DNA from 3 places in the Methylobacterium sp. Leaf469 genome. Region 3 is predicted to be linked to each of the others. Evidence: riboswitches for the same ligand, from Rfam matches in the RefSeq annotation. Region 3 holds a riboswitch; each other region holds the start of a gene.
The links. A riboswitch is a leader RNA that binds a small molecule or an ion and turns the genes downstream of it on or off. The one in region 3 is predicted to bind cobalamin.

Region 1: another riboswitch for cobalamin. It lies ahead of ASG60_RS07185 (TonB-dependent siderophore receptor); the one in region 3 lies ahead of ASG60_RS09225 (CbtB-domain containing protein).
Region 2: another riboswitch for cobalamin. It lies ahead of ASG60_RS07035 (TonB-dependent siderophore receptor); the one in region 3 lies ahead of ASG60_RS09225 (CbtB-domain containing protein).

The regions. Positions count from the first base shown of each region.
Region 1 is NZ_LMRE01000009.1:38,313-47,944, forward strand. It holds gene ASG60_RS07170 (serine hydrolase domain-containing protein) at 1-768, shown strand, start outside; gene ASG60_RS07175 (DUF2147 domain-containing protein) at 860-1,459, opposite strand; gene ASG60_RS07180 (hypothetical protein) at 1,734-1,943, opposite strand; cobalamin riboswitch at 2,133-2,349, shown strand; gene ASG60_RS07185 (TonB-dependent siderophore receptor) at 2,665-4,842, shown strand; gene ASG60_RS07190 (peptidase) at 4,870-6,285, shown strand; gene gyrB (DNA topoisomerase (ATP-hydrolyzing) subunit B) at 6,292-8,760, opposite strand; gene ASG60_RS07200 (MBL fold metallo-hydrolase) at 8,935-9,579, opposite strand.
Region 2 is NZ_LMRE01000009.1:1,122-10,753, reverse strand. It holds gene ASG60_RS07045 (response regulator) at 1-176, shown strand, start outside; gene ASG60_RS07040 (response regulator) at 176-1,897, shown strand; cobalamin riboswitch at 2,095-2,304, shown strand; gene ASG60_RS07035 (TonB-dependent siderophore receptor) at 2,654-4,798, shown strand; gene ASG60_RS07030 (ABC transporter ATP-binding protein) at 4,798-5,520, shown strand; gene ASG60_RS07025 (DUF3526 domain-containing protein) at 5,517-6,905, shown strand; gene ASG60_RS07020 (ABC transporter permease subunit) at 6,935-8,413, shown strand; gene ASG60_RS07015 (hypothetical protein) at 8,449-8,721, shown strand; gene ASG60_RS07010 (heparan-alpha-glucosaminide N-acetyltransferase domain-containing protein) at 8,718-9,632, shown strand, end outside.
Region 3 is NZ_LMRE01000012.1:295,103-304,734, forward strand. It holds gene cbiB (adenosylcobinamide-phosphate synthase CbiB) at 1-835, shown strand, start outside; gene ASG60_RS09205 (DUF3616 domain-containing protein) at 871-1,932, shown strand; gene ASG60_RS09210 (cobyric acid synthase) at 2,230-3,684, opposite strand; gene cobO (cob(I)yrinic acid a,c-diamide adenosyltransferase) at 3,698-4,300, opposite strand; gene cobU (bifunctional adenosylcobinamide kinase/adenosylcobinamide-phosphate guanylyltransferase) at 4,297-4,830, opposite strand; cobalamin riboswitch at 4,940-5,137, shown strand; gene ASG60_RS09225 (CbtB-domain containing protein) at 5,190-5,366, shown strand; gene ASG60_RS09230 (CbtA family protein) at 5,395-6,156, shown strand; gene ASG60_RS09235 (DUF1636 domain-containing protein) at 6,149-6,541, shown strand; gene cobW (cobalamin biosynthesis protein CobW) at 6,538-7,572, shown strand; gene ASG60_RS09245 (DUF4349 domain-containing protein) at 7,578-8,456, shown strand; gene cobN (cobaltochelatase subunit CobN) at 8,473-9,632, shown strand, end outside.

The DNA of each region.
Region 1 (9,632 bases), on a different contig from region 3:
GGCCTCTACCGCCAGAACGGCGTCGATTTCGGCGAGGCGCAGACCGACAGCCTCGCCACCGTGGTGGAGCGCCTTGCCCGCCAGCCCCTGCTGGCCCAGCCCGGGGCCGAGTGGAACTACAGCGTCGCCACGGACGTCCTCGGTTACCTCGTCGCGGTCGTGTCCGGCCAGGACTTCGCGGAGTTCATGCGGGAGCGCGTCCTGGCGCCGCTCGGCATGCTCGACACGGATTTCTTCGTTCCACCCGACAAGGTCGAGCGGTTCGCGGCGAATTACAGTCTGTTTCGCGAGCGCAGCCTGAAGCTCTACGACGATTGCGTCGGGAGCCGGTTCGCGCGTCCGCCGGTGGTGGCCTCCGGCGGCGGCGGCCTCGTCTCCACGGCGGGGGACTACATGCGCTTCTGCCGCTTCCTCCTGGCGCGCGGAGAACTCGACGGCGTGCGGCTGCTGGGGCGCAAGACCGTCGATCTCATGCTCACGAACCACCTCGGCGGCGATCTGGCCGCCATGGGCCAGCCGCGCTTCTCCGAGACGGCCTATACGGGCATCGGTTTCGGGCTCGGCTTCTCGGTGATGCTCGATCCGGCCCGTGCGCAGATCGTCGGAACGCCCGGCGAGGCCGCCTGGGGCGGGCTCGCCAGCACCGCCTTCTGGGTCGACCCGGCCGAGGATCTCGCGGTGGTGCTCCTCGCCCAGCTCATCCCGTCCTCGGCCCTGCCGATCCGCCGGGAGTTGCGGGTGCTGATCTACACCGCCCTGGTGGACTGATCCAGAGCTACAAAAAGCCGGCTCCGCTGGGCGAAGCCGGCTCGAAATTTTCCCGATGAGTCCTGCCGCCCGATGCGGGCGACGCGCGATCCTACTCCGCCGCGGGGGCGGCGGGTGCGGTTCCGGGAGCGGCCGGCTTCGCGCCGGGCTTCGGGGCCGCGGGCTTGGGCGCCCATTCGGCGTCGGAACGCGGGCCGCCGGGCTGGTTCGTCGCCGCGGTGAGCTGGCCCGGAACCACGTCGTTGACCTTGCTCCAGGTCTGCGATCCGCACAGGAACCCGAGCATGCAGCCCCGCACGGACAATTCGGTGGGCTGATCGGCCCACATGGTCACGTCGTAGAACTTGCCCTCGTCGGCGTTGTAGATCTTCCCGGCGTAACGGGCGTCGGCATCCGGCTTCAGACCCATGATGAGCTGGTGCCCCAGCGACGGGCGTGCCTGCTTCTTGGTGTCAGGATTCTTGAAGTCGACGCGGGGCTGGCCCTTGTCGTTCAACGGCACCTTCAGCCAGACGACGTAGCCGCACAGGTTGGTGTTCTGCGGACCGCATTTCTCGACGCGGATTCTCGCGCGGCCATCCTCGGTGAGGTAGGTCCCGGTCGCGTCGTTGGGCGTGGCGGCCAGGGCGGACCCGGGCAGCGCGGCCAGGGTCAGGCCGGCCAGAGCGGCGAGGGTCGATCGGTCGATCATCTGTTGGACATCCTCAAACTTCGAAAACCTGCCGGGCGGCGCCATCAGCCGTGTCGTGTCGGCCCGCCGGAGCCGCGCCGGACGACCGTCACCGGGCCACACGCGGTCGTCGCCCCGTGCGGTGATGCCCCGCCTTCGGACGCGAAGGTGACCGGATCATGACCACGACGCCCTGCCATTGCCGGAATCCGGCTCCCAGGTCGTCGGTCCGGGCCCGAACGCAAAAAGCCGGCGCTTTCGCGCCAGCTCTTGGGGCTTCGTGATGGGGGCGCGCTTATTCGGCAGCGGTCATCTCGGCCGTGAAGTGACCGCACCAATCCTTGGACGCCACCACCGGCCAAAGGCCCGGGGACTTCGGCTCCGGCTGGCTCACGGGCGGATTGAAGCGGCACAGGCCCGCATCGCCGGCTGCCGCGCCGCCGTTGAGCTTGTGATCGTCGAAGAAGCGGCAGCTCTCGCAGGCGATGCTGTGGTTGCTGGTCATCGTGTCTCTCCCGGTCGGATGGGCAGTCGCTCCACCCGTGCCGTTCTTAATTAGAATAACTCCAATCAAGCGTCAACGTCGTTTTCGGTGCTTGGTCGTCGTCGGTTCGTTGGTGTGCCTGGAATTCCGCTTTGCCGCTGGATCGACCGTCACGATCCGCGCTTCGGCTTGACGGGGTGATCGGCGAAGTCCTAGCGTAACCGTGACGGTTCCTCTCCGGAGGATCAAAAGGGAACGCGGTGAGGGCTTTGCCCCGATGCCGCGGCTGCCCCCGCAACTGTAAGCGGCGAGCCCATCATCAACACGTCACTGGGTCTTCCGGATCTGCCAAGATCCCGGCCTGGGAAGACGATGAGAGGGCGGTGACCCGCGAGCCAGGAGACCTGCCGTCAGTCGTGGTCACACGCGAAACGCATCGGGCGGGGTGTCCTGATGGGTGTCGGGGCGTTCGCATGCCGCGAACGGATCGGCCTCGTTCGCGGTGACGTGCCACACCGCGCCCCGTGCGCGCCCGCCGTTTCCGCATGCGCCCGCCCGAACCACTGCCTTCATTGCCTATCGATCGTGATCGCGTACCGCACCCGTGCGGCCGTCGAGCTCATGCGTCGTCGCACGAAAGGGCTTGGCCAGGACTGAACGATTGTAACACTATAACATTCGTTTTAGGCGTGGTGGAAGCGTCGTCGCGTACGTCGCGCGCCCTCGGACAATTCGCATCGCCATGCTGTTTCCACACTCCTGCCTCGCGCATCATCCCGGTCCCGGTCCCGGGATCGTCGGAGGATGTCTTCTCCTTGTCCTCGCTCCCCTCGCGGCCTCGGCGCAGGAGCCGGCCGTCACCCTCGACACCCTGTCGGTGGCCGGTTCCGGCGTCGCGCCCGCCGGGCTCAACCTGCGCACGGTGGATCGCGGCGCCAGCCGCCTCGGTCTGACGCCCCTGGAGACGCCGGCCAGCGTCGACGTGATCGCGGGCGAGACCGCGCGCCGGCGTGGCCAGAACACCGTCGCGGAGGCCGTGACAGAGAACGCCACCGGCATCACCACCGTGGCGGCCCCCGGCAACGGCAATGGGGCCTTCACGGCGCGCGGATTCGCCGGCCCGAACTCGATCCAGCAGCTCTACGACGGCACGCGCCTCTACGTGGGCGCCGGCACCGTCACCTTCCCGTTCGACACCTGGAACGTCGAGCGCATCGAGGTCCTGCGCGGCCCGGCCTCGGTACTCTACGGCGACGGGGCCATCGGCGGCGTCGTCAACGTGGTGACGAAGAAGCCGGTGTTCACGCCCATCAACGAGGCCCGCGCGGCCCTGGGCTCGGACGGTCTCGCCCGCCTCGCCCTCGATTCCGGCGGCCCCATCGGTGAGGCCCTGGCCTACCGCTTCAACATCAGCGGCAACCGGTCCGGCGGCTGGATGCAGCCCGACGGAGATTTTCGCAACCTCGCGGTCTCCGGCGCGCTGACCTTGCAGGCGGCCCCCGACCTCGCCTTCACACTCAGCCACGACCTCGGCTACCAGGAGCCCGCCCGCTACTGGGGTACGCCGCTGGTCAACGGGCGGATCCTCGATTCCATCCGGTTCAACAACTACAACGTCCGCGACGCCAAGATTTTTTGGACGGACAACTGGACCCAGCTCAGGACCGAGTGGAGCCCGAGCGCCGACATCACCGTGCGCAACACCGCCTACCGGCTCCAGAGCCGGCGCCAGTGGCTCGACGTCGAGCAATACGCCTTCAACCGAGGCACCGGCTTGATCGACCGTTCGAGTTACACCGAAATCTACCACCAGCAGGAGCAGGTCGGGAACCGCCTCGACGCGACGGTCCGGGGCACCCTGTTCGGGTTCCGCAACGAATTTCTGGCCGGGTTCGACGTCAATCACATCGCCTTCCGGCACACTAACAACTTCCAGTCCGAGGGCGGCGGTCTCACCACGAGCGTCGATCCGTTCGCCTACGATCCCGGCCTGTTCCCGGCCAACGGCCGCGCCTCGCCCGCCTATGCCACGTCGACCAACCAGGCCTCGGTCTTCGCCGAGAACCGCCTGATCCTGTCGGATCAGCTCTCGCTGCTGACGGGCGTGCGCTTCGACGCCCCGACCCTGAACCGCCGGAACCTCGTCTCCGGCGCCACCTTCCAGCGCGACTTCCAGGCCCTGAGCTACCGCTTCGGTGCCGTCTACGCCCCGACGCCCGACCTCTCCCTCTACGCCCAATACGCCACCGCCACCGATCCGGTGGGGAGCCTCATCACCCTGTCGCAGAGTCTGGCGAACTTCCGCCTCTCCACCGGCCAGCAGGTCGAGGTCGGCGCCAAGGGCATCGCCTTCGGGGGGCTGGCCGAGTGGACGCTCGCCGGCTACCGCATCGTCAAGGACAACCTCGTCTCCACCGTGCCGGGCCAGCCCACCGTCTCGACCCAGGTCGGCCGGCAATCCTCGCAGGGCGTCGAGGCGGCCGTGTCCCTTCACCTGTTCGACGCCTGGCGGGTGGATGCCAACGTCGCCCTCCTCCACGCCCAGTACGACGATTTCAATCAGGCGGTGGCTGGTGCGGTGGTGTCCTATGCCGGTCGTCAGCCCATCGACGTGCCGGAGCGCGTCGCCAACCTCTGGGTGAACTGGGCCTTCGCCCCGGCCTGGGAGGCGCGCATCGGCGTGCAGTATGTCGGCGAGACCTTCAGCGATTTCGGCAACATGGCCCGGCGCCCGGACTACGCCCTGCTCAATGCCGGGCTCGACTATCAGGTCGGGCCGGCCTCGCGCCTGTCGGTGCGGGCCTACAACCTCGCCGACACGGTCTACGCCATCAGCGGCAACGCCGTGAACGGGGTCGGCACAAACTGGCTCCTCGGCCGGCCACGCTCGTTCGAGGTCGCCTACAGCGTCAGCTTCTGACGCGCCGTGCGCCGCCTCCCGAAACCAATGCAGCGGTGGCTGATCCTCGGCCACCGCTGGCTCGGCATCGCCACGGGGATGTTCCTCGCCACCTGGGTCCTATCGGGCCTGGTGATGATGTACGTCCCCTTCCCCAACCTGACGGAGGCGGCGCGGCTCGCCGGCCTGCCCCCCATCGCCTGGGATCGGGTGCGGCTCGGCCCCGACGCGGCGCTGAAGCCCCTCGGCCTGACGCGCCTGCCCCTCGCCCTGTCGCTCGGCATGCGCGGCGATGCGCCGGTCTACCGGACCATCCTCCCGACGGGCGAACTCGGGACGGTCTCGGCCGAGACCGGCGCGGTGCTGGGACCCTTGTCGGGGGTGGAAGCGCTGGCCCTCGTTCGGGCCCGGGGTGGGACCGGTCCGAACCCCAGCGTGACGACGATCCAGCGCGACCAGTGGACCGTGACGGCGCGCTACGATCCGTTCCGCCCGTTCCACGTCGTCGCCCACGACGATTCCGCCGGCACCGAGCGCTACGTCTCGCAGGTCACCGGCGCCGTCGTTTTAGAGACGACGCGGTTCGCGCGCGGCTGGAACTGGCTCGGGTCGATCCCGCACTGGATCTACCTCACGCCCCTGCGGGCCCGGGCCGAGCTGTGGCGCGACGTGGTGCTGTGGATCTCCGGCATCGCCGTGGCCGGTGTCCTGAGCGGTTTCGTCCTCGGGGTCTGGCGCCTGCGCCTGCGCCGGCCCTACGCTATGGGAGTCTCGCCCTATCGCGGCGTTATGCGTTGGCATCACCTGTTCGGGATCGTCGGCGGCGTGGCGCTCCTCGGCTGGGTCGCGAGCGGTTGGCTGTCGATGAACCCGAACCGCTGGTTCTCCGGGCCGAGCCCAACACCCGCCATGCGGAGCGCCGTCATGGGAGAAGCGCCCCTCCCCGGCTTCGACGCCCTGCGCACCGTCGCCGTGTCCGGTCCCGTCGAGATTCGGTTCACCGGCATCGCCGAACAGGTCCACGCGGTCGCCACCAATGCGGACGGGCGACGCCATGTCGAACCGCCTGTGGCGCCGCAATCCTTGAGCACGGCGGCGGCGCGCATCCTGCCGGGCGCGCAGGTCGTCGCGGCCGAGACCCTGACGGCCTACGACGCCTATTGGTACCCGCACCACGAGACACGGGTGCTGCCGGTGTTGCGCGTCCGGTTCGACGATCCGGCGGAGACCTCGGCCTATCTCGACCCGGAAACGGGCGAGATCCTGATGCGTCTCGACCGAAGTGGCCGGGCCAACCGCTGGCTGTTCTCCGCCCCCCACCGCTTCGATTTCGCGATCCTGACGCGCCACCGCCCGGCCTGGGACCTCGTCCTGTGGACCCTGAACGGGCTCGGCGCCGGCATCGCTCTCACGGGGATCGTGCTCGGCTGGCGGCGTCTGCGCCGCCCCGCGCCGTCTCGATGACGCGCCTCACACGTCGAGGTTGGCGACGCTGAGCGCGTTGTCCTGGATGAACTCGCGGCGGGGCTCGACCACGTCGCCCATGAGCTTCACGAACAGGTCGTCGGCGTCCTGGGTGTCCTTGACCTTCACTTGGAGGAGCGAGCGCACGTCGCGGTCGAGGGTGGTCTCCCAGAGCTGCTGGGCGGTCATCTCGCCCAGACCCTTGTAGCGCTGGAGCTGGAGACCCTTGCGGCCGAACGCCATCACCGCCTCGAACAGGCCGACGGGGCCGTGCAGGGTCGTCTCGTCGCCCTTGCGGGCGTAGGTGACGGGCTCGTGATAGATCTCGCGCAGGGCCTCGGCCCGGTCGGCGAGCCGCGTCGCTTCCTGCGAGGCGATGAGCCCGGCATCAAGGGTCGCGACCTGACGCACCCCGCGCAAGGTCCGGCTCATGACGTAGCCGCCCTCGCTGACGGAGCCTTCCCAGCCCTGCTCGATGTCGTCGGCGATCCGGTCGAGGCGTCGGGCCACCCGGTCGGCCAGAACCTCGGCCTCCGCCGCGTTCTCGTCGACATTGACCCGGAAGGCGCCGGCGATCATCGCCTGCTCGACCACGGCGCGGTCGTAGCGGGTGTGGAGCGCCTGCATCAGGCCGCGGAACTGGCGCGCCTCCTCGACGAGGGCCTTCAGTTGCTGGCCGCCGAACTCGGTGCCGGAGGCCAGGCGCAGCACCGCCCCGTCGACGCCCGCGTCGATGAGGTAGTCCTCGAGCGCGCGCTCGTCCTTGAGGTAGATTTCCCGCTTGCCCTTCGAGGCTTTGTAGAGGGGCGGCTGGGCGATGTAGAGGTGCCCGCGCTCGATCACCTCCGGCATCTGCCGGTAGAAGAACGTCAGCAGCAGGGTGCGGATGTGCGAGCCGTCGACATCCGCGTCGGTCATGATGATGATGCGGTGGTAGCGCAGCTTCTCCGGGTTGAAGCCCTCGCGGTCCGTGGACGAGCGGCCGATGCCGGCGCCGAGCGCCGTGATCAACGTGCCGATCTGGTCCGACGACAGCATCCGGTCGGCGCGCACCCGCTCGACGTTGAGGATCTTTCCGCGCAAGGGGAGAACCGCCTGGAAGGTGCGGTCGCGACCCTGCTTGGCCGAACCGCCGGCGGAATCGCCCTCCACCAGGAGGATCTCGCACTTCGACGGGTCGCGCTCCTGGCAATCGGCGAGCTTGCCCGGCAGGGAGGCGATGTCGAGGACGCCCTTGCGCGTCACCGTCTCGCGGGCCTTGCGCGCCGCCTCGCGGGCCGAGGCCGCCAGGATCACCTTGCCCATGACGGATTTCGCCTGGGCGGGGTTCTCCTCGAGCCAGTTGGACAGGCCCTCGTTGAGGACGTTCTCCACCGCTGGCCGTACGGCTGCCGTGACGAGCTTGTCCTTCGTCTGCGAGGAGAAACTCGGTTCCGGCACCTGCACGGAGATCACGGCCGTGAGGCCCTCGCGGCAATCCTCGCCCGTGAGCGTCACCTTCTCGCGCTTGGCGATGCCCGACGATTCCGCGTAGCCCGTCACCTGGCGGGTCAGCGCGGCGCGGAAGCCCGCCATGTGGGTGCCGCCCTCGCGCTGGGGGATGTTGTTGGTGAACGGCAGCACGGTCTCGTTGAACGAGTCGTTCCACCAGAACGCCACCTCGACGCGGATCCCGTCGCGTTCGGACCGCACCATGATGGGCTTGGCCATCCCGTCGATGGGTTTGCGCGAGCGGTCGAGGTAGCGCACGAACGCCTCGACGCCGCCCTCGTAGTACAGCTCCTCGCGCTTGTGCTCGGCATGGCGTGCGTCGGTGAGGACGATCCGCACGCCGGAATTGAGGAAGGCGAGCTCGCGCAGGCGCTTCTCCAGGGTGGCGTAGTCGAACTCGATGCTCGTGAAGGTCTCGGTGGATGCGAGGAACGACACCTCGGTGCCGCGCCGCCCGTTGCCGTCGCCGACCACCACCAGCGGCGACACTGCGTCGCCGTGGCGGAACTCCATGGCGTGTTCCTTGCCATTGCGCCAGATGCGCAGGCGCAGCCATTGCGACAGGGCGTTGACCACGGAGACGCCGACGCCGTGAAGGCCGCCGGAGACCTTGTAGGAGTTCTGGTCGAACTTACCGCCCGCATGGAGCTGGGTCATGATGACCTCGGCCGCCGAGATCCCCTCCTCCTTGTGGATGTCGGTGGGGATGCCGCGGCCGTTGTCCGAGACGGTCACCGAGCCGTCGGCGTTGAGCGTGACGGAGACGAGGTCCGCGTGGCCCGCGAGCGCCTCGTCGATGGCGTTGTCCACCACCTCGTAGACCATGTGGTGCAGGCCCGAGCCGTCGTCGGTGTTGCCGATATACATGCCCGGTCGCTTGCGCACGGCATCGAGGCCCTTGAGGACCCGGATGGATTCCGCGCCGTAGGCCGCGGCCGCGCTGTTGTGGGTGGCGTCTGAGCTGTTGTGAGTCGTGTCGGACATGAAGTTCCTCGGGCAGGCGGGTCCGGGCGTGATCCTTCGTGCCCCGGCGCGAGCCCCGGACACGCCTGCAATGCGTCAACGGCCTTTATAAGCCTTCCGCCTTGAAAAAGCATTGCTTTCGCTGTGCGTGGCGGGGGCTGACGGGTGCCCCGTCCACGGTGTCGTCGCGTCGGGTCAATCCTGCAGGAACGGGTTCGTGAGACGCTCCTCGCCGAGCGTGCTCGTCGGGCCGTGGCCGGGGATGAAGGCGATGTCGTCGCCGAGTGGCAGGACCTTCTCCTTGATGGCGCGGATGAGCTGGTCGTGGCTCCCGCCCGGCAGGTCCGTGCGGCCGACCGACCCCTTGAACACAACGTCGCCCACCAGCGCGAAGCGCGCGTCCCGGCTCACGAACACCACGCTGCCCGGCGAATGGCCCGGCGCGTGGAGGATGTCGAAGGCGAGGCCCCCCACCGTGACGGCGTCCCCCTCCACCAGCCAGCGGTCGGGCGTCACGGCCCGCGCCCCGTCGATCCCGTAATTGGCGCCCGTCTCCGGTAGGCTGTCGAGCAGGTAGCGGTCGGCTTCGTGCGGACCTTCGATCGGCACCCCGAGGCGCTCGCGCAGTTCGTCCGCGCCGCCGGCGTGGTCGATGTGGCCATGGGTGAGCAGGATCTTCTCGATGGTGATGCCCTGGGCCTGGATCGCCGCCTCGATCCGGTCGAGGTCGCCGCCCGGATCGACCACGGCGCCGATCTTGGTCTCGTCGGACCAGATCAGGGTGCAGTTCTGCTGGAAGGGCGTCACCGGGATGATTCCGGCGCGGGGCGTGCCTGGCATCGCGTCTCTCGCACATGCGCCTCGAGGGCGCGGAAACTGCACATGCGCCCCGA
Region 2 (9,632 bases), on a different contig from region 3:
CCTCCTCGCGCGAAGAGACCGACGTGGTGCGCTCCTACGACCTCGGGGTGAACGCATTCGTGGTGAAGCCCGTTGGGTTCAACGAATTCTTCTCGGCCATCCAGGAACTCGGCGTGTTCTGGGCCGTCCTGAACGAGCCGCCGCCGCACAAGGGAGGCTGGCCATCGAACACCTGATGGACGCCGACGACGCGATCCGCATCCTCCACCTGGAGGACAGCGATCTCGACGCCGAACTGGTGGAGGCCGCCCTCGACGGCATGGGGCGCCCCTACGTGATCGATCGGGTGATGGACCGCCCCGATTTCGCCGCCGCCGCCCTACCGGGCCGTCATGACTTGATCCTCGCCGATTTCGTCCTGCCGACCTTCGACGGCATCAGCGCCCTCGCCGTCGCCCGGGAGCAGTGCCCGGACACGCCGTTTGTCTTCGTGTCCGGCACCCTCGGCGAGGAGACCGCCGTCGAGGCGTTGAAGAACGGCGCCGTCGACTACATCACGAAGCAGCGCCTCGAGCGTCTTCCACGCACCGTCCTGCGGGCGTTGGCGGAGGCCCAGGCGAAGGCCGACAAGCGTCGGGCGGAGGCCGCGCTTCAGGCCCTCAACGATACGCTGGAACTCCGCATCGCCGAGCGGACGCGGGAACTCGCCACCTCGAACGCCGAATTGCAGATGCAGATCGTCGAGCGCGAGCGGGTGGAAGAGGCCCTGCGCCTCGCCCAGCGCCTGGAGGCCGTCGGGCAGCTCACGAGCGGTGTCGCGCACGACTTCAACAACCTGCTCACCGTCATCTCGGGCAACATCGAGTTCCTCGGGCGCGAAGTCTCGACCGAGCGCTCGAAGCGTCGGCTCGCGATGATGAAGGGAGCGGCGGATCGGGGCGCGAATCTCACGGCGCAGCTCCTCGCCTTCTCCCGCCGCCAGAGGCTGGAGCCCACCCCGGTCAGTCTGAACCAGACCGTCGCCTCCATGCGCGACCTGCTCCAGAGCTCCATCGGCGGCGCGGTGCGCATCGAGACGACCCTGCAGCCCGACCTGTGGCCGGCCTTGGTGGATGCGACCCAGATCGAACTCGTCATCCTCAACCTCGCCATCAACGCGCGCGACGCCATGGTGGTCGGGGGATGTCTGACCATCGAGACGGCCAACGTCACGGTCACCGGCCCCCAGACGCGCCCCGAGCAGCCGATGCCGGGCGAGTACGTGATGGTGGCCGTCAGCGACACGGGAACGGGCATGCCGCCGGAGGTGGTGGCGCGCGCCTTCGAGCCGTTCTTCACCACCAAGGAGGTGGGCAAGGGTTCGGGGCTCGGGCTCGCCCAGGCCTACGGCTTCGTGAAGCAGTCAGGCGGCGGCATCCGCATCGACACGATCGTCGGGGAGGGGACCTCGATCCGAGTCTACCTGCCCCGCGTCGAGGACGGAACGAGCGCCGTCCACGAGGCCCCCCACATGACCGCATGCGGGCTTGGCCGCTTGCCGGGCGGACAATCGGTCCTGCTCGTCGTCGATGACGACACGGCTGTGCGTGAGGTCACCACCACCCGCCTCGCGGAGGCCGGTCACGCGGTGCGCGAGGCGGGCTCGGGCCTCGCGGGACTGGCGTCCCTCGAGGCGGACCCTTGCGTCGATCTCGTGGTGCTGGACTTCGCGATGCCGGGCATGAATGGGGCCGAGGTCGCCACCGAGATCCGCAAACGCTGGCCCAGCCTGCCGATTCTGTTCGTCACCGGCTATGCGGACACCACGGCCCTGATGAAGGTCGGCGCGGTCGGCGCCGACAGTATCGTTCAGAAACCGTTCCGGGACGGCGAGTTGGAACGCAAGGTCGGGGAGGCCATCGTGAATCGACCCGCGCCCGGTCTGCGCCTGGTCTCGGGCGGCTCCTCCGGCAGCTGAATCGATCGTCCGCCCCGGATCCGCGGGTTTCGAGGAAGACAGCCGGCTGGCGTCCTGGACCTCGCCGCCTTCGTCCTCGGTGTGCGCGGCGCCGGGGCTCGCCACGATCCTGCGTGTCTCGGCCCGGCAGGTCTCGCGCCGTGACGTTCCAATCGGCGGCCGAGGGCGCTCGGCCTTGACTTCTCCGGACCCGGATGGAACCGTACAGCCGTCAAGGTTCTCGCGGTCCTCGGATCGCGAGCTAAGAGGGAATTCGGTCGAGCCCATCCGGGCGATGCCGAAGCTGCCCCCGCAACTGTGAGCGGTGAGCCGCTGCCGAGAACGGTCACTGGTGCCATGCACCGGGAAGGCCAGGCAGGGGCGTCGATCCGTGAGCCAGGAGACCTGCCTTGGCGACGAACGTCTCTCGGGCGGGGTGCTCCGGTGGGTCGCATGATCGACGTCGGCCCGTCATGGTCGGCGCGCGCCCGTGCTGCTCTGCCTGACACGTCCAGAACCATTTGGATGGTGTTGATGGCCGCGATCGATCACCCCTTCCCCGAAAGCGTTCCCGCTCAGAACCGGCCCGGCGACACGGAGCCCGTGCCCGAACTCGGCTTGCTTGATTTCGGCGTGCAAGGTTTCAGCTTGCATGGCCAAGCTTCGCAACGTAATAATGTTTCAAACGCCATTCAGGCTCCTGAGCCGGTGCCGGGGGGCGTCCCCTCATCGGGCGACGGGCTGGAGCGGCGCTCATCCCGTTCGAGACCCGATACGATGCTCCTGAAAAACGGCCTGCGCCTCGGCGTCGCCCTCGCGGCCCTGTCCCTGACGCCGTCGGTCCGTGCCGAGGAGACGGCGGTCACCCTGGACACCCTCACGGTGGAGGGCACCGGCATCGGCCTCAACGTGCCGGAAGGCGCCATCGGGTTGATCGGACCGACGCCGGGTTTCAGCGCGGCGCGCGCCGTGAGCAGCACCAAGACCGACACGCCCCAGCGCGACGTGCCCCAGGTCGTCACGGTTGCCTCGCGCGAGGTCATCACCGATCTGGCCGCGACGCGAGTCGACCAGGTGTTCAACTACACCCCCGGCGTCGCCCAGCAGAACAACTTCGGCGGCCTGACGGTCTTCAGCTACGCCGTGCGCGGCGTGACCACGTCCGAGATCTTCAAGAACGGCTTTGCCATCAACCGAGGGTTCCCGCCGCCGCCCGACACCCAGAACGTCGAGCGTATCGAGGTGCTGAAGGGCGCGGGCGGCGCCCTGTTCGGGCGCAGCGATCCCGGCGGCGTGGTCAACATCATCACCAAGCAGCCGACGGCCGAGCGCTTCGTCGAGATGGGCGGCCTCTGGGGCAGCTTCGAGCAGTTCCGCGGCACCGTGGATGCCGGCGGCGCCCTCAACGAGGACAAGACGGTCCAGTACCGCTTCAACTTCGCGGGCGGGCGCCAGAACAGCTTTCGCGATTTCGTCGACGGCGACCGGCTGTTCGTGGCGCCGTCCATCAGCTGGCAGATCACGCCTGACACCAAGGTCACCGTCGAGACCGAATTCGTGCGCAACCGCATCGTGTTCGACCGGGGCGTGATCGCCATCAACCGGCAGCTCGGCTTCCTGCCGATCTCGCGCTTCCTCGGCGAGCCGGGCCAGAGCACCGAGCAGACTTCGAACACCCTGCAGGTCCGCTTGGAGCACCGCTTCGACGCCGATTGGCAGATGCGGCTCGGCGCACATTTCAACACCGGCACACTCGAGGGCGAATCCGCCGAGGTCCGCGCCATCGCGGCCGACAACCGCACGGTCTCCCGCGACCGCAACTTCCGGGACTACCGGTGGGACACCGCCATCGGCCAGGCCGAGGTGGTCGGCCGCTTCGCCACCGGGCCCCTGGCGCACACCCTGCTCCTCGGCTTCGAGCGCGAGAGCACCGACAGCCGCACGGTCTATCTGCGCTCGAACGTCCGGCAGAACTCGTTTTCCATCGACATCTACAACCCGCGCTACGGCCAGCCCCTGCCGCCGCTCACCATCCCGCGCAACAACCTCGAGCGGGTGACCAATACGGCCCTCTACGCCCAGGACCAGATCGCGCTCAGCCCCGAATGGAAGGCGCTGCTCGGCGTCCGGTTCGATTTCTTCGAGCAGTCGTTCCGCGAGCGCATTCCGCGCAGCGACGTCGAGCAGTCGCGGGCCGCCGCGACGCCCCGCGCCGGACTCGTCTATCAGCCGCTCCCCGAACTCTCCCTCTACACCAATGTCGGCACGAGCTTCCGGCCGAACATCGGCCCAGATGCGGCGGCGGCCTCGCGCGGGGTGCCGTTCGCCCCCGAGACGGGCATCGGCTACGAGGTCGGCGCCAAGCTCGACCTCTATGGCGGGGCGCTCGGCCTCACCGGTGCGGCGTTCCATATCGAGCGTGAGAACGTACTGACGCCCGACCCCAACAACAGCGGCTTCTCCCTCGCGGCGGGCGGGGTGCGCAGCCAGGGCTTCGAACTCACGGCCACGGGCCAGATCTCGCCGGAGCTGCGCCTCATCGGCGGCTACGTCTACGCCGACGCCGTAGTGACGAAGGACAACGTCCTGCCCGTGGGTGCCCCCCTCATCAACATCCCCAAGCACAGCGGCAGCCTGCTCGCCGTCTACGAAGTCCAGTCCGGCCCCTACGCGGGCCTCGGGATCGGGGGCGGCGTGCGTGGGGTCGGCGAACGCGCCGGCGACGCGGGCGGCACCGGTTTCGTCCTGCCGGCCTACGTGGTCGCCGACGCGCTGGCGTATTACCGCTACGAGAACATCCGCTTCGGCTTCAACGTCGAGAATATCTTCGACAGTGAGATCTACGAGAGCTCGCTCAACGTGTTCCGGGTCTATCCCGGCGCACCGCGACGCTTCACCGGCACCGTCTCGGTGCGGTTCTGATGCTGGAGTCGCACGAACCGGTCCTGGCGATCGGCGACGTCGTCATGACCTTCGGCGGTCGCAGGGCCCTCGACGGCCTGACCCTGACGTTACATGCGGGCGAAGTCTTCGCCCTGCTCGGCCCCAACGGGGCCGGCAAGACCACGACCATCAACCTCATCCTGGGTTTCCTGAAAGCGGAGAGCGGGACGGTCCGGGTCTGTGGAATCGATGCGGGCGCCGCCCCCATCGCGGCGCGGGCGGCCATCGCCTACATCCCCGAGCAGGTGGCGCTCTATCCCACGCTCTCGGGCCGGGAGAACCTGCGCTACTTCACGACGCTGGCGGGGCTCGCCCTGTCTCGCGACGCGGCCGACCGCCTGCTGGCGCAAGCCGGTCTCGCGACCGAGGCGCACGCGCGCAAGGCCGCGACCTATTCGAAGGGCATGCGCCAGAAGGTCGGCATCGCCATCGCCCTGGCGCGCCGGGCCCGGCTGCTGCTCCTCGACGAGCCGACCTCGGGCCTCGATCCGAGCGCGTCGGCGGATTTCTCGGCCGTGGTCCGGGCGGCCGCCGCCCGCGGCACAACCGTGCTGATGGCGACCCACGACCTCTACCGGGTCAAGGAGGTCGCCGACCGGGTCGGCGTGCTCCAGACCGGACGCATCGTCGAGGAGATCAGCCCGGCACACCTCGACCATGCGGCGTTGGAGCGCCTCTACATCGAGCGGCTCGCGTCGTGAGGCTGGTCCGGGCCGAACTCGGTCAGCTCCTGCGCGACGCCCGCCTGCGCTGGATCGGTGCCGTCCTGGTGGTGCTCCTCGGCGTGGCCCTCGCCGGAGCCTGGCGACAGGCCGTGCGCGATGCCGGCGATGTGAGAGCGATCGCGCAGGCCGAGCGCGGACGCTGGCTCGGCCAGGACGCCAAGAACCCGCATTCGGCCGATCATTACGGGCTGTGGGTGTTCAAGCCGTCCGCGCCGCTCGCGATCCTGGATCCCGGCATCGAGCCCTATACCGGCCGCATGGTCCGCATCGAGGCCCACCTGTTCAACGATGCGGTCTTCCGGGCGGTCCAGGACGCCAACCCGCTCGCGCGCGCCGGCCTCGGCAGCGTCGCCGACATCGTCCAGCTCATCGTGCCCCTGGCCGCGATCCTCCTCGGCTTCTCCGCCTTCGCCGCCGACCGCGAGCGCGGTACCCTGCGGCTGGCACTCGGCAACGGCGCTGCGCCAGGCCGGCTGTTCATGGCCCGCCTCGGCGCGCTCCTCGCCGCCCTGGCCCTCCTCGTCGGCCTGCCGTTGCTCGTCCTCGGCGGCCTCGCTGCGGTGAGCCTCGACGCGCCCGGCTGGGAGGTGTGGCCGCGCCTCGTCCCGTGGGTGGCCGCACAGCTCACCTATGCGGCCCTGTTCCTCGTTCTGGCCATGACCCTGTCGCTGACGGCCCGCACGGCCCGCTCGGCGCTGGCGGCATCGCTGCTGGCCTGGGTGCTCGTCTGCGTGGCCGCTCCCCGCCTCGCCACCGTCGCGGTGGACGCCACCACACCGGCGCTCTCCTACGGCGAGACCCGCGCCCGGATCGAGGAGACCTTCCGGGGGCACCGCACCGCGGAAGCGAACGACGACCGGGCCAAGGCCGTCCTCGCCCGCTACGGCGTCACCGACCCGGACGCCCTGCCCGTCGACCTGCGCGGCCTGATGATGAGCGAGAACGAGCAGCACAATTTCGCGGTGTTGGATGCCGCGTTCGGCGCCTTCTTCGACAGCCTGCTGCGCCAGGAGCGGGCCTATGCCTGGACTGGGCTCCTGTCCCCGCGCATCGCCCTCCAGGCGCTCTCCGCCGCCCTCGCGGGAACGGACTTTGCCCAGCATGTCCGCTTCGTCTGGGCCGCCGAGCATTACCGCCGGGGCATCTCGCGGCGGATGAACCAGGCGATCATCGACAATCCGCAGGGCGGAGAGCGCCGCTACACCGCCGACCACGACCTCTGGGAGACGGTGCCGCCCTTCGATCATGGCCCGATGCCCCTGGCAGACGCGGCCTGGGCCGTGCCCCTCGCCATCCTGGCGACGTGGCTCGCCGTCCTGGGCGGAGCCGCCGTCCTGGCGGTCCGGCGGCTGACGCCATGAAGCTGACGCCATGGAGAACGGATCACGCCGTGAGGCGCGCCCTTCGCCTCCTCGCCGCCGAGACCGGCATGGTTCTGCGCGAGCGGCTGACCTGGGCGGTACTGGCGGCCCTGTTCGCCGCCCTGCTGCTCGGCGCCCATACGGGGGCCGTACGGGTGGAGGCCGAGCGCGCCGCCCTCGCGACGCTGGCCGCGGAAGAGGGGCGGGCCATCGTCGCCGCCCGCGAGGCCTACGCCCGCTACGCACGGGCGACGCCGGTGAAGATCAACTACTGGCAGGATCCGACCAACGCCTTCGGCTACATGACGCAGTTCCTCACCGTCCACGCCGTGAAGCCGCCGACCCCGCTCGCTGCCCTGGCCACCGGGCAGTCCGACGTGCAGCCCTCGTTCATGCGCGTGAGTTTCGGGTCGAGCACCGTCTTCGACGATGTCGCGTACGAACTCGGGTCGGCGGCGCGGCTGAAGCTCGGAGCCTTCGATCTCGCCTTCGTACTCGCCGTGCTCGTGCCGCTCGCCATCATCGCGCTCGCCGGCACCCGCCTCTCGGTGGAACGGGATTCCGGCACGCTTCGGCTCATCGCGGCCCAGCCCATCGGGCCGCGTGCCGTGGCGGGGGCGAAGTTCGGGGCCGTGGCCGGGATCCTCGTGGTGGCGGTGCTCGGGCAAACCGGTCTCGCCCTATGGCTGACCGGCGCGATCCGGTCCCTCGCCGGCTCGGGCGTCACACTGGGGCTGCTGGCGGGCGCGCTCGCCGCCTACATCCTCGTGTGGGTCGCGGCCTGCGCCCTCGTGGCGACCCTGTGGCGGGGCTCCGTGGCCGCCCTGTCGATCCTCGTCCTCGCCTGGACCCTGTTCACGGTGGCGGTCCCGGCAGCGGCCTCCATCGCGGTCGATTGTCTCACGGACAGGCCCTCGCGCATCGCCGCCATCGATGCGAGCCGGCAGGTGCAGGACGCCTTCGCCAACGGCGGCGCGGGACCGCGGCTCACGGCCCAGTGGTTGGCCCGGATCCCCGGTGCGGCGGGGCGCACCGACCTCGTCGAGGCGCCCGAGATCAAACGTCTCGCCCGCGACGCCCATTACGACGTACAACTCGATGCGCGTCGCGAGAGCTTTCGCGCGCACGACCGGGAGAGCGCCGCGCTGAACCGGTGGCTCGCCCTGGCCTCGCCCGTCACCACCTTCGACTTCGCCCTCCAGGGGGCCGCCGGCACCGATGCCGGGCGGCACGCCGCCTTCCTCGCCTCGGCCGCTGCCTACCGGCGGACCCTGCGGGCTTTCTTCGAGCCGCGCATCGTCGCGCAGGCCCTGAACCCGGTGCCGGTCTGCGCCGGCTGCCAGGCCCGCCTCGATTTCGACGCCTACGACGACGTGCCCCGCTTCCAGCCCAGCATCGATCTGACAGCCGGGCGCCGGGGCGCCCTCATGGCCCTGGCCTGGCTCATCGTCCTCGCGGGCGGTCTCGCGCTGTCCGCCCGGGCCCGGCTGAAAGCCTGGCCGGCGTGAAGCGGACTGCCCGGCGTTCCCTGCCCGCACACCCCATGGACCCCATGCCCGAGACCTCCGGTGCCGGCCCGCGACCACGCCGTTGCGGCGATGCCGGGCGGCGCGCCGCCATCGCCCGGGCACGGGGATTCGCGCGCGGCCTCGCGCCGGTCCTGCTGGAGATCCAGGCAGAGGGATTCACGACGCCGAGCGGTATCGCCCGGGCCATGACCCGGCGCGGGGTCCGCAAACCGCGCGGCAGCACCGTCTGGGCGGCGAGTTGCGTGCAGAAGCTGCTGCGCACACTGGGGGAGGGAGCGGAACGATGACGATCTCCGGTCCGGCGCGGCCGACAGGGCGCATCGCCGCCATCGACGCCCTGCGCGGGCTCGTGATGCTGCTCATGCTCGTCGATCACGTGCGGGAGTTCTTCTTCCTGCACGCCCAGGTCCGCGACCCCATGGATCTCGCGGCGACGGAGCCCGGCTTGTTCTGGACCCGGACCGCCTCGCACATCTGCGCGCCGGTCTTCGTCCTGCTCACCGGCCTGTCCGCCAGCCTCTACGCGGCCAAACAAAACACCGGCAAGCACGGGGATCGTGCGAAAGCCTCGGCCTTCATGCTGAAGCGGGGCCTGATCCTGGTGCTCCTCGAAGTCACCCTGGTGAACGTCGCCTGGACGCGCAGCCTCCTGCCGCCGATCCTCTACCTCCAGGTGATCTGGGCCATCGGCATCAGCATGATCGCCCTGGCCGGACTGCTGTGGCTACCCCGCGCGGCACTCATCGGCGTCGCCCTGGCGATCATGCTCGGGCACAACCTGCTGACGTCCTTCGCCCTCGTGCCGGGTGAGACCGGCTACATCCTGTGGACGATCCTGCACCAGCGCGGCTTCATCGACCTGCCGTGGGGTGTCGCGCGCACCTCCTACCCCGTCCTGCCCTGGATCGGCGTCATCGCGGCCGGCTACGCTCTCGGGCCGTGGTTCGTCGGAACGATGCCGGGGCCGACGCGCCGACGCCGGCTCCTCGGCCTCGGGGCGGCGGCGCTCGCGGGCTTCGCGATCCTGCGCGGCCTCAACGGCTACGGCGAACCGGTGCCGTGGCAAGCCGGCGCCTCCTGGGACGCGCCGCTCAGGGCGTTCCTGAACCTGACGAAGTACCCGCCCTCGGCCGATTTTCTCCTGGCGACCCTCGGCCCTGGCCTGATTCTGCTGGCATGGCTGGAGGCGGTTCCGCCG
Region 3 (9,632 bases):
CGGCGGCCCCGCCCGTCGCCGCGCCATGGGCGTGCTGGCCACCCTCATCCTTCTCACCGTGGTCGCCGCCGTCGCCTTCGGACTGACGGTGGGCGCATCCCTGCTCGGCCAGTGGGGCGGCACCGCCATCCTCGCTTTCCTCTGCGCCAGCCTGCCGGCCCAACGTAGCCTGCACGACCACGTCGCCCGCGTGGCGGCGGATCTTCGTGACGACGGCTTGACGGGCGGGCGCGTCGCCGTGTCGATGATCGTCGGACGCAATCCCGAAACCCTCAACGAGGCCGGCATCTGCCGGGCCGCCATCGAGAGTCTCGCCGAGAACTTCTCCGACGGGATCGTGGCGCCGGCATTCTGGATCGGCGTCGGCGGCCTGCCGGGCGGCGCGCTCTACAAGGCGATCAACACCGCCGACAGCATGATCGGCCATCGCACCCCGCGCCACGAAGCCTACGGCTGGGCCGCCGCCCGCCTCGACGACTTCGTCAACCTGCCGGCCTCGCGCCTCGCCGGCGGACTCATCGTCGTGGCGGCGCTGTTTCAGGGCGGCGCCTCGCCGGGCGCGGCATGGCGGGCCCTCCGGCGCGACGCCCGACGCCACCGCTCGCCCAACGCCGGGTGGCCCGAGGCCGCCATGGCCGGAGCCCTCGGCCTGCGGCTCGCCGGTCCGCGCGTCTACGGCGCGACCTCAGTCGAGGATGCCTGGATGGGCGATGGCCGCGCCGAGGCGGGCCCGGCCGACGTGGAGCGGGCCCTCGCCCTCTATCGCACGGCGTGCCTCCTGCTGTTCGGCCTCACCGCGGTGACGTTCGCCCTCGTCGCGGTTGCGCTGCTATGAGCACGGCCACGCCGCCCGTCCGTCGGAGATACCGCATGATTCGTCCTTCCCTCGTCGCTGCCGCATGGGGACTGGCGTTCCTGTCGCCGGCCCGGGCCGAGATGCTGCAGCCCGTGGGGCAGCCCTACGCGGTCGCCGAGGGACTGGCGGGCGAGATCACGAAGAAGAAGACCAAGCCGGCCGAGGACATCAGCGGCATCGCCTGCGCGCCGGCCGAAGCCGGTCGGCGCAACTGCGTCGTGGTGGACGACGAGGCGGCGGGCGCCCAGTTCGTCACCCTCCAGGGCACGACGCTGACCCCGGGCGCCGTCGTCGACATCGTCGGCCGCAAGCCGCCCACCACCACCGTCGGCGCGCCCCCGACCACGGGCGACTGCACCCTGGGCCAAGGCGCGTACCGCGAGATGGACGGCGAGGCCGTGGCGTATGCGGCACCCGACTTCTACGTCACCGGCTCGCATGGCTGCAGCCGTCGGGGGCGGGAGTTCAAGCTCTCCACCGCGATCCTCGCGCGCCTGCGCGCCGACGCCACCGGGACCAGGGTGGAGACCACCTACCGCCTCGGCGACGCCCTGCGAAATGCAGATACGGTGGGCGCGTATTTTCTGAAGGATCTGGAACCCCGCGAGGGCGGCAAGCCGCTCTTCGGTCTCAACGTCGAGGGCCTCGCGGTCATCGGCGACACTCTCTACGCGGGTCTCCGCGCGCCCGTCATCGACGGACGGGCCTTCCTCGTCTCCGTACCCGTCGCGCCCCTGTTCGCCCCCGGCGACGCGCCGCTCGACGTCAAGCCGACGACGATCCCCCTCGCCCTCGGGGCCGAGGCCGGCATCCGCGATCTCACCGCCCTGCCGGACGGGCGCCTTCTCGTCCTCTCGGGTCCGACCCGCAACGGCTTGTCGGTGCCATATGGACTGTTCCTCGCGGATCCGTCGTCCGGCAAGGTCACGGCGCTCGGCACCCTCGCGCCATTGGACGGCGATGATTCCAGGGCGAAGCCCGAAGGCGTCGCGCGCCTCGGCCCAGGCCGGGTGCTGGTGGTGTTCGACAGCGTAGTGAACGGCGGGCCGCGCGAATACGCGGTGGCGATCCCGTAGGCGGCCGGCTCGGCGCATCAGGACGGGTCGAACCGATATTGCTCCGGCCTGACCGACCGCCGGCGTGCTTCGACGCGCAGTACCGCGGCGGAGCACCGACAGTACCGAGAACCATCAGGCCCGCAGCCCGAGACAACCCGCGAGGTCCTAGACCGGGGCCAAGGCGCGCCAGTGCGGATGCGCGGCGTGGCATCCTGCACGATGAAGCCGCGGGAATTGCCGACGGAGTCGATGACGGCGATGCCGGCAGCCGCGCCAGTCCTCCGCAAGGATCGGCCCCACCACGTGCCTGACCCGCTACGACGCCAGGACGAGCAGCCGGTCGCAATCCACATGGATTTCGAGGTGGTCGGCGAGCGCGTCGAGCACGGTCTCGATCCCCGCCTCGTAGGCGTCGCCGCCGGACCGGGCGCCGAGGCGCGCGAGCCACGCGGCGCGCTGCGCGTCGTCGGCGAACAGGCCATGCACGTAGGTGCCGGCGACCCGGCCGTCGGCCGAAATCGCCCCGTCCGGGCGACCATCGGCGAAACGAACGAGCGGGCGCACCGCGTCGGGCCCGGTGGTATCGCCCAGGTGCATCTCGTAGCCCGAGAACGGTACGCCGTCGGGCAACGAGGTGCCGGTGACGGCCTCGAGGCGCTTGACCGGGGTCATCACCGTCTCGACGTCGAGGAGCCCAAGACCCGGCACCGTCCGGGGGGCGCCCTCAATCCCGTGCGGGTCGGCGAGGCGGCGCCCAAGCATCTGGTAGCCGCCGCAGAGGCCGAGCACCCGGCCGCCGCGCCGGACATGGGCGGCGAGATCGATATCCCAGCCCTCGGACCGAAAGACATCGAGGTCCGCGATGGTGGTCTTCGAGCCCGGCAGGAGCACGAGGTCGGCCACGGGGATCGGCTCCCCCGGACGAACCAGAACCACGGAGACGTTCGGCTCGCCCCGCAGAGGATCGAGATCGTCGAAATTGGCGATGCGCGGCAGGACGGGGACGGCCACCACCGTGCGACCCGCCGCGCCTGCTTCGGAGCCGACCAGTCCCAGAACGTCCTCCGCGGGCAGGCGGACGGCGGACGGAAAATGCGGGATCAGCCCGAGGCTGGGCCAACCCGTGTGGCGGGCGATGAGGTCCATGCCGTCGGCGAACAGGCTCGGATCGCCGCGGAAGCGGTTGACGAGGAAGCCCCGGATCATCGCCGCGTCGGCCGGGTCGATCACCGCCTTCGTGCCGACGAGGCTGGCGATGACGCCGCCGCGGTCGATGTCGCCGAGCAGGATCACCGGCGTGTTCGACGCGCGGGCAAAGCCCATATTGGCGATGTCGCCGGCGCGCAGATTCACCTCCGACGCCGAGCCGGCGCCCTCGACCACGACGAGGTCGGCCTCGGCTTTCAGATGGGTGAAACTTTCGAGCACGGCCCCGAGGAGGCGCGGCTTCCAGCCCTGGTAGTCCCGGGCCGCGGCCTGGCCGACCATCCGGCCCTGCACCACGATCTGGCTGCCGGTCTCGCTCTGGGGCTTGAGGAGGACCGGGTTCATGTGGACCGAGGGCGCCACTCCGGCGGCCCTCGCCTGAAGCGCCTGGGCCCGTCCGATCTCGCCGCCATCGGCCGTGACGGCGGCGTTGTTCGACATGTTCTGCGGCTTGAACGGCCGCACCCGCAGCCCGCGCCGGGCGAAGGCGCGGCACAGACCGGCGACGATGAGGGATTTGCCGACATCCGAACCGGTGCCCTGGATCATGATGGCGCGGGTCATGACGGCTGGAACCTCAAAACTCGATCCCCTCCTGCGCCTTCACGCCCGCCGCGAAGTGGTGCTTCACGGAGCCCATCTCGGTGACGAGGTCGGCGGCCTCGACGAGGGCCGGCTTGGCATTGCGGCCGGTGACGATGACGTGGAGGTCCGGTCGGCGTGCCCGGAACGCCGCCACCACGTCGTCGATGGGCAGGTAGTCGTAGCGCAGCGCGATGTTGAGTTCGTCCAGCACCACGAGGCGGATGCTCGGATCGGCCATGAGATCCAGGGCCTTCGTCCAGGCGTGCTCGGCCGCCGCGATGTCGCGGGCCTTGTCCTGGGTCTCCCAGGTGAAGCCCTCGCCGAGGGTGTGCCAGTCGATCTGGTTCCCGAAGGCCTTCAAGGCGTGCTTCTCGCCCGTGTCCCAGGCGCCCTTGATGAACTGCACCACGCCGACCCGCCAGCCGTGGCCCAGCGCCCGCAGCATCAGGCCCAGGGCCGCCGTGGTCTTGCCCTTGCCGGGACCCGTGTTGACGATGAGGAGGCCCTTCTCGATGGTCTTCTCCGCCACCTCGGCATCCTGCACGGCCTTGCGCTTCTCCATCTTCTCCCGATGGCGGTCGGCGGCGTCGCTCATGCGTGGTCTCCATGTTGGGGTTTCACGATCATCGGCAGCCCCGCCACCATGAACACGACGCGGTCGGCCTGTGCGGCGAGGCGCTGATGAAGCCGCCCTGCCGCGTCGCGGAAGCGGCGGGCGAGGGCATTGTCGGGCACGATGCCGAGGCCGACCTCGCTGCCGACCAGGACCACCGGCCCCGGCGCGTCGGCGCAAGCGGAGAGCAGCGCCCCGGTCGCGGCCTCGACGTCGGCCTCCGCCAGGATCAGGTTGGTGAGCCAGAGGGTGAGGCAATCCACCAGTACCGGTCCGCGCGCGGCCGCGACCGCCTCGGGCAGGTCGATCGGCACGTCCTGCGTGATCCAGTCGGCCGACCTTCGGGTGCGGTGGAGGGCGATGCGGTCGCGCATCTCGTCGTCCCAGGCCTGGGCCGTTGCGAGATACAGCCAGGGTGGCGGCTGCGCCTCGATCACCCCCTCGGCATGGACGCTCTTGCCCGAGCGCGCGCCGCCGAGGACGAGGGTCACACGGGGGAATATCTCGGTCATGGGGGGGACGGCTGCCGCATAGGGCTTCTTTAGCCCGAAACGCCCTTGTGTGGTCAAAGGCGATGCAAACGGCACAGCGGCGCGTTGTCAGGGATCGCGCGACCGCGTAGAAGCATCGGGATCGGACGGTGCCCCGGCGACGGGGTGAAAAGGGAACGCGGTGAGGGGCAAGCGCCTTGAAACCGCGGCTGCCCCCGCAACTGTGAGCGGCGACGGGCCTGCCATCGGCCACCGGAGCGATCCGGGAAGGCGGCAGGTTCCGGATGACCCGCGAGCCAGGAGACCTGCCGTCCGGCACCGGGGACCTTCGTCCTCACCTTCGACCACGGCCGCCGGCGGGGCGGCCAGGAGATCAACCGATGTCGACCAACACCCTCGTTCTGACCGGCACCCGCACCAACGAGCGCCTCGGGGCCGTTCTCGTCGCCGCGTTCCTCGGCCTCGGCCTCGTGTTCATGGCGGGCTTCGCCCCGGCGATGGCGCTCCACAACGCGGCGCACGATTTCCGCCACACCCAGAATTTTCCCTGCCACTGAGCGCCTGGCGCCTGAAGGCAGACACCCCATGATCATCCGGCTCGTGTCGGCGGCCCTGGTCGCCGGCTTCCTCGCGGCTATCGTCGCGACGGGCCTGCAGCTCGCCCTGACCTCTCCGCTCATCATCGCGGCTGAGCGTTACGAGACGCAGGCTCAAGCCCCCGTATCGCCCCCCGCGCCGGGATTCGCATCCCTCGTGGTGCGGGTGCATGGCGGACACGATCACGGCGCGAAGGACCCGGGCGTGTCCGGCGGCGAGACCGCGCCCGCCTGGCAGCCCGGACCCGGACTGCCGCGCATGGCGTTCACGGCGCTCGCCACCCTGGTGGGCGGCGTCGGGTATGCCCTGCTGCTCGGCGCAGTGCTGCTGGCCTGCGGGCGCGAACCGACGCCCGAGACCGGCCTGCGCTTCGCCGTGGCGGGCTTCCTCGCCGTCGCCCTGGCGCCGGCCCTCGGCCTGCCGCCGGAACTACCGGGCATGGACGCCGCCCCCCTCGCCGATCGTCAGTTCTGGTGGGTGATGACCGCCGTCGCCACCGCCATGGGGCTCTACCTCATCGCCATCCGCCGCGCGCCGATCTCCATCGCGGGCGGCCTCGTCCTGATCGTGGCACCACACCTCGCCGGAGCACCCGAGACGAGCCACGCGGCTTCCGCCCTGCCGGCGGGCTACGCGGCCCAGTTCGCCGCACGCTCGCTCGGGATCGCCTTCGTGTTCTGGGCGGTCATCGGGCTCGCCTACGGCTGGGCCTGGGCCCTGTTCGGTCGCAAGGCGACGGCGCATGCCTGACGTGGTCACCCTCTACGTCTGCACCGCCTGCCGTACGGCGGGCGACCCGGCGGAACCCCGCGCCGGTGCGCGCCTCCTCGACGCGCTCCGGGAGGCTGTCGGTGAGCACGGCCAGACCGGCCTTCGGATCGAAGGCGTCGAGTGCCTCTCCGTCTGCAAGCGGCCATGCACGGTGGCGGTGGCCTCGGAAGGGCGCTGGACCTACGTCTACGGCGACCTCGACGCCACCGAATCCGCCCGGATCATCCTCGAAGGGGTCGGCCTCTACGGCGAGACGCCCGACGGCGTCGTGCCGTGGAAGGCGCGGCCCCAGGAATTCCGCAAGGGCGTCGTCGCCCGCATCCCGCCGCTCGCGGCGCACCCTAGTACGGACGCCGCCGAATGACCCTGGTCGAGAAGATTCCCTGCACCATCGTCACCGGCTTCCTCGGGGCCGGCAAGACGACCCTCGTGCGCCACCTCGTCGAGAACGCGAACGGCCGGCGGCTCGCGATCATCGTCAACGAGTTCGGGGATATCGGCTTCGACGGCTCGTTTCTCGCCGCCTGCGGCATCGAAGGCTGCCAAGACGAGGACATCGTCGAGCTCGCCAACGGCTGCATCTGCTGCACCGTGGCCGACGACTTCGTGCCGGCCCTGAACAAGCTCCTCGACCGAGCCGACCCACCCGAGCACATCCTTATCGAGACCTCCGGCCTCGCCCTGCCCAAGCCCTTGGTCCAGGCGTTCCAGTGGCCTGCGATCCGCTCGCGGGTCACCGTGGACGGCGTCATCGCGGTCATCGACGGTCCAGCCGTGGCGGCGGGCTTCTTCGCCGACGATCCGGCGGCCTCCGCCGCCCAGCGTGCCGAGGACACGAACGTCGATCACGACAATCCCCTGGAAGAGGTGTTCGAGGACCAGATCCTCTGCGCCGACCTCGTGGTGATGAACAAGGCCGACCTCCTCGACGCCGCCGGCCGCGAGAAGGTCCGCGCCGAGGTTCAGGCCCACCTGCCCCGCGCCGTGAAGATGGTGGAGGCCGAGCACGGCCGCCTCGATCCCCGCGTGATCCTGGGCCTCGGAGCCGCGGCCGAGGACGATCTCGACGCCAGACCCTCGCACCACGGCGAGGGCGAGGACCACGACCACGACGATTTCGACTCCGTGGCCCTGCCCGTCCCGGCCACGGCCACCGCCGAGGACCTGGCGATCCGCGTCGGTCGCGCGGCAGAGACCGCCGGCGTGCTGCGCATCAAGGGGTTCGCCGAAGTCACGGGCAAGCCCATGCGCCTCGTCGTGCAGGGTGTCGGCACCCGCATCGCGCATCACTACGACCGACCCTGGAAAAGCACGGAAGCCCGCGACGGCCGCCTCGTCGTCATCGGCCTCAAGGGATTCGATCAGGCGGCGGTCGCCGCCGCCCTGGCCGGGTGAGCGCCATGGCGGTACGGAACGGCCGCGCGGCGGCGGCCCTGGGCCTTGCCGTACTCCTCGGACTGGGGGGCTGCTCCGACACGCGCCCGCCGGCGCCCGACACCGCCAATCCCCTCGCGCTGGCCCAGCCCGCCCGCAACACCGCAGCCAAGCTCGCCTATACGCACGACCTCACCATCGGCCTGCCGCCCGATCGGGTGGCGGCGCATTTCGCGGCGGCGCGTGACCGCTGCCTGACCGATGCGGGCCTCGGCTGCATCCTCGTCACGTCGTCCATCGATGACGGTCCGCGTCCGCAGGGGCGACCGCAGGCGCAGATTCAGGTCCGGTTGCCGCACGAGTCCGTCGCCCCCTACGTGGCGTTCCTCACGGCTCCCCTGCCGGGCGAGGCGGCGGGCGATGTGGTCCTGCGGCGTCAGGCAACACGGGCCGACGACCTGACCACACCCATCGCGGACGGAGGACGCCGGCTCGCCCAGCTCGCCGCCTATCGCGCGCGCCTCGACGAACTGTCCGCGAAGGCGGACACGCGCGTGGAGGACCTCATCCGCATCGCCCAGGAACTCTCCAAGGTCCAATCCGAAATCGAGGAGGGGGAGGCGAAGCAGCGCGGCCTGCAACGGCGCGTCGATACCGAAATCGTCTCGGTTTCGCTTCGCTCGGACAGCGCGCGAGCGGGTGCCTTCGCCCCCGTCGAGGAAGCCTGGAGCCAGGCCGGCCAGACCTTCGGCGCCAGTGCGGGCGCCGCCCTGCGCTTCGCCGTCGCCAGCCTGCCCTGGCTTCCCGTGGCGGCGATCGGACTGTTCCTCGTCCGCGCCCTCTGGCGGCTGCGCCGGCGCAAACGCGCCCGGATCGGCCGGCCCCTCACGGAGGCGCGGCTGTGAGGTCGCGCATCCCGCCATGCATCTGATCCGCGTCGATACGGTTTCCCTCGACGAGGGCGAAGCCGCCATCGATCTCGGTCAGGCGCCGGGCGACATCGTGTTCCTGTCGTTCACGGATTCCGACCTGTTCGGCGTCGCGGGCGCGTTCGCAGCGGCATTTCCGCAAGCCGGCGAGGGTCCGGCCCCGACCCTGCGTCTGGCGAAACTCGCGAAGCTCCGTCACCCCATGTCGGTGGACCTCTACGTCGACGGGGTTATCGCGCGGTCGAAATGCGTCGTGATCCGATGCCTCGGCGGGCTCGATTACTGGCGTTACGGCATCGAGCGTGCCGCTGCCGCCGCACGGGCGAACGGCGTTCGCCTCATCGTCCTGCCGGGCGACGACCGGCCCGACGATCGCCTGGATGCCTTCTCGACGGCGCCCGATCTCGCACCCGTCCTCGACGCCTATTTCCGGGCGGGCGGCGCCGACAACCTGCGCCGGATGCTCGGGCGGATCGCGGCCGAGATCGGCTTTCCCGGCACCGTGGAGGAGCCGCAAGCCCTGCCGCGCGGCTTCGTCTGCTGCCCCGGCTGCGGCCCCATCGACCGCGATCGGGCTCTAGCCGCCGGCCGGCCCTTGCAGGCGGGCACGGTGCCCCTGGCGCTCCTCGTCGTCTACCGCTCGGCGATCCTGTCGGGGGATGCCGCGCCCCTGGCGGCCTTGGGCGATGCACTCCGGGCCCGCGGCCTGCAGGTGCTGGTGGTCGCCGTCTCGAGCCTCAAGGACCCCGCGGCCCTGGCGGCGTTGCGCGACACCATCGCGGCGCGAAAGCCCGACGTCGTCGTGGCCGCGACCGCCTTCTCGGCCCGCGAGGATGCGGGCTTCGTCCTGGACGGCGCCGATTGCCCGGTGATCCAGGCCTACACCCTCGGCGCGGCCCACGCCGCGTGGGACGCCTCGGCCCGGGGGATGTCGGCGGCCGACCTCGCCATGCAGGTGGCCCTGCCGGAATTCGACGGCCGGCTCTCGGGCTTCCCGATCTCGTTCAAGGAGGACGGCCCCGAAATCGATGGCTTCTCCGAGCGCCGCGCACGTCCCTACGCGACGGGAATCGCGGCGCTCGCCGACCGGGCGGCAGCCTGGGTGCGTCTCGCCCGCCTGCCCCGGGTGGAACGGCGGCTCGCCGTGGTGAT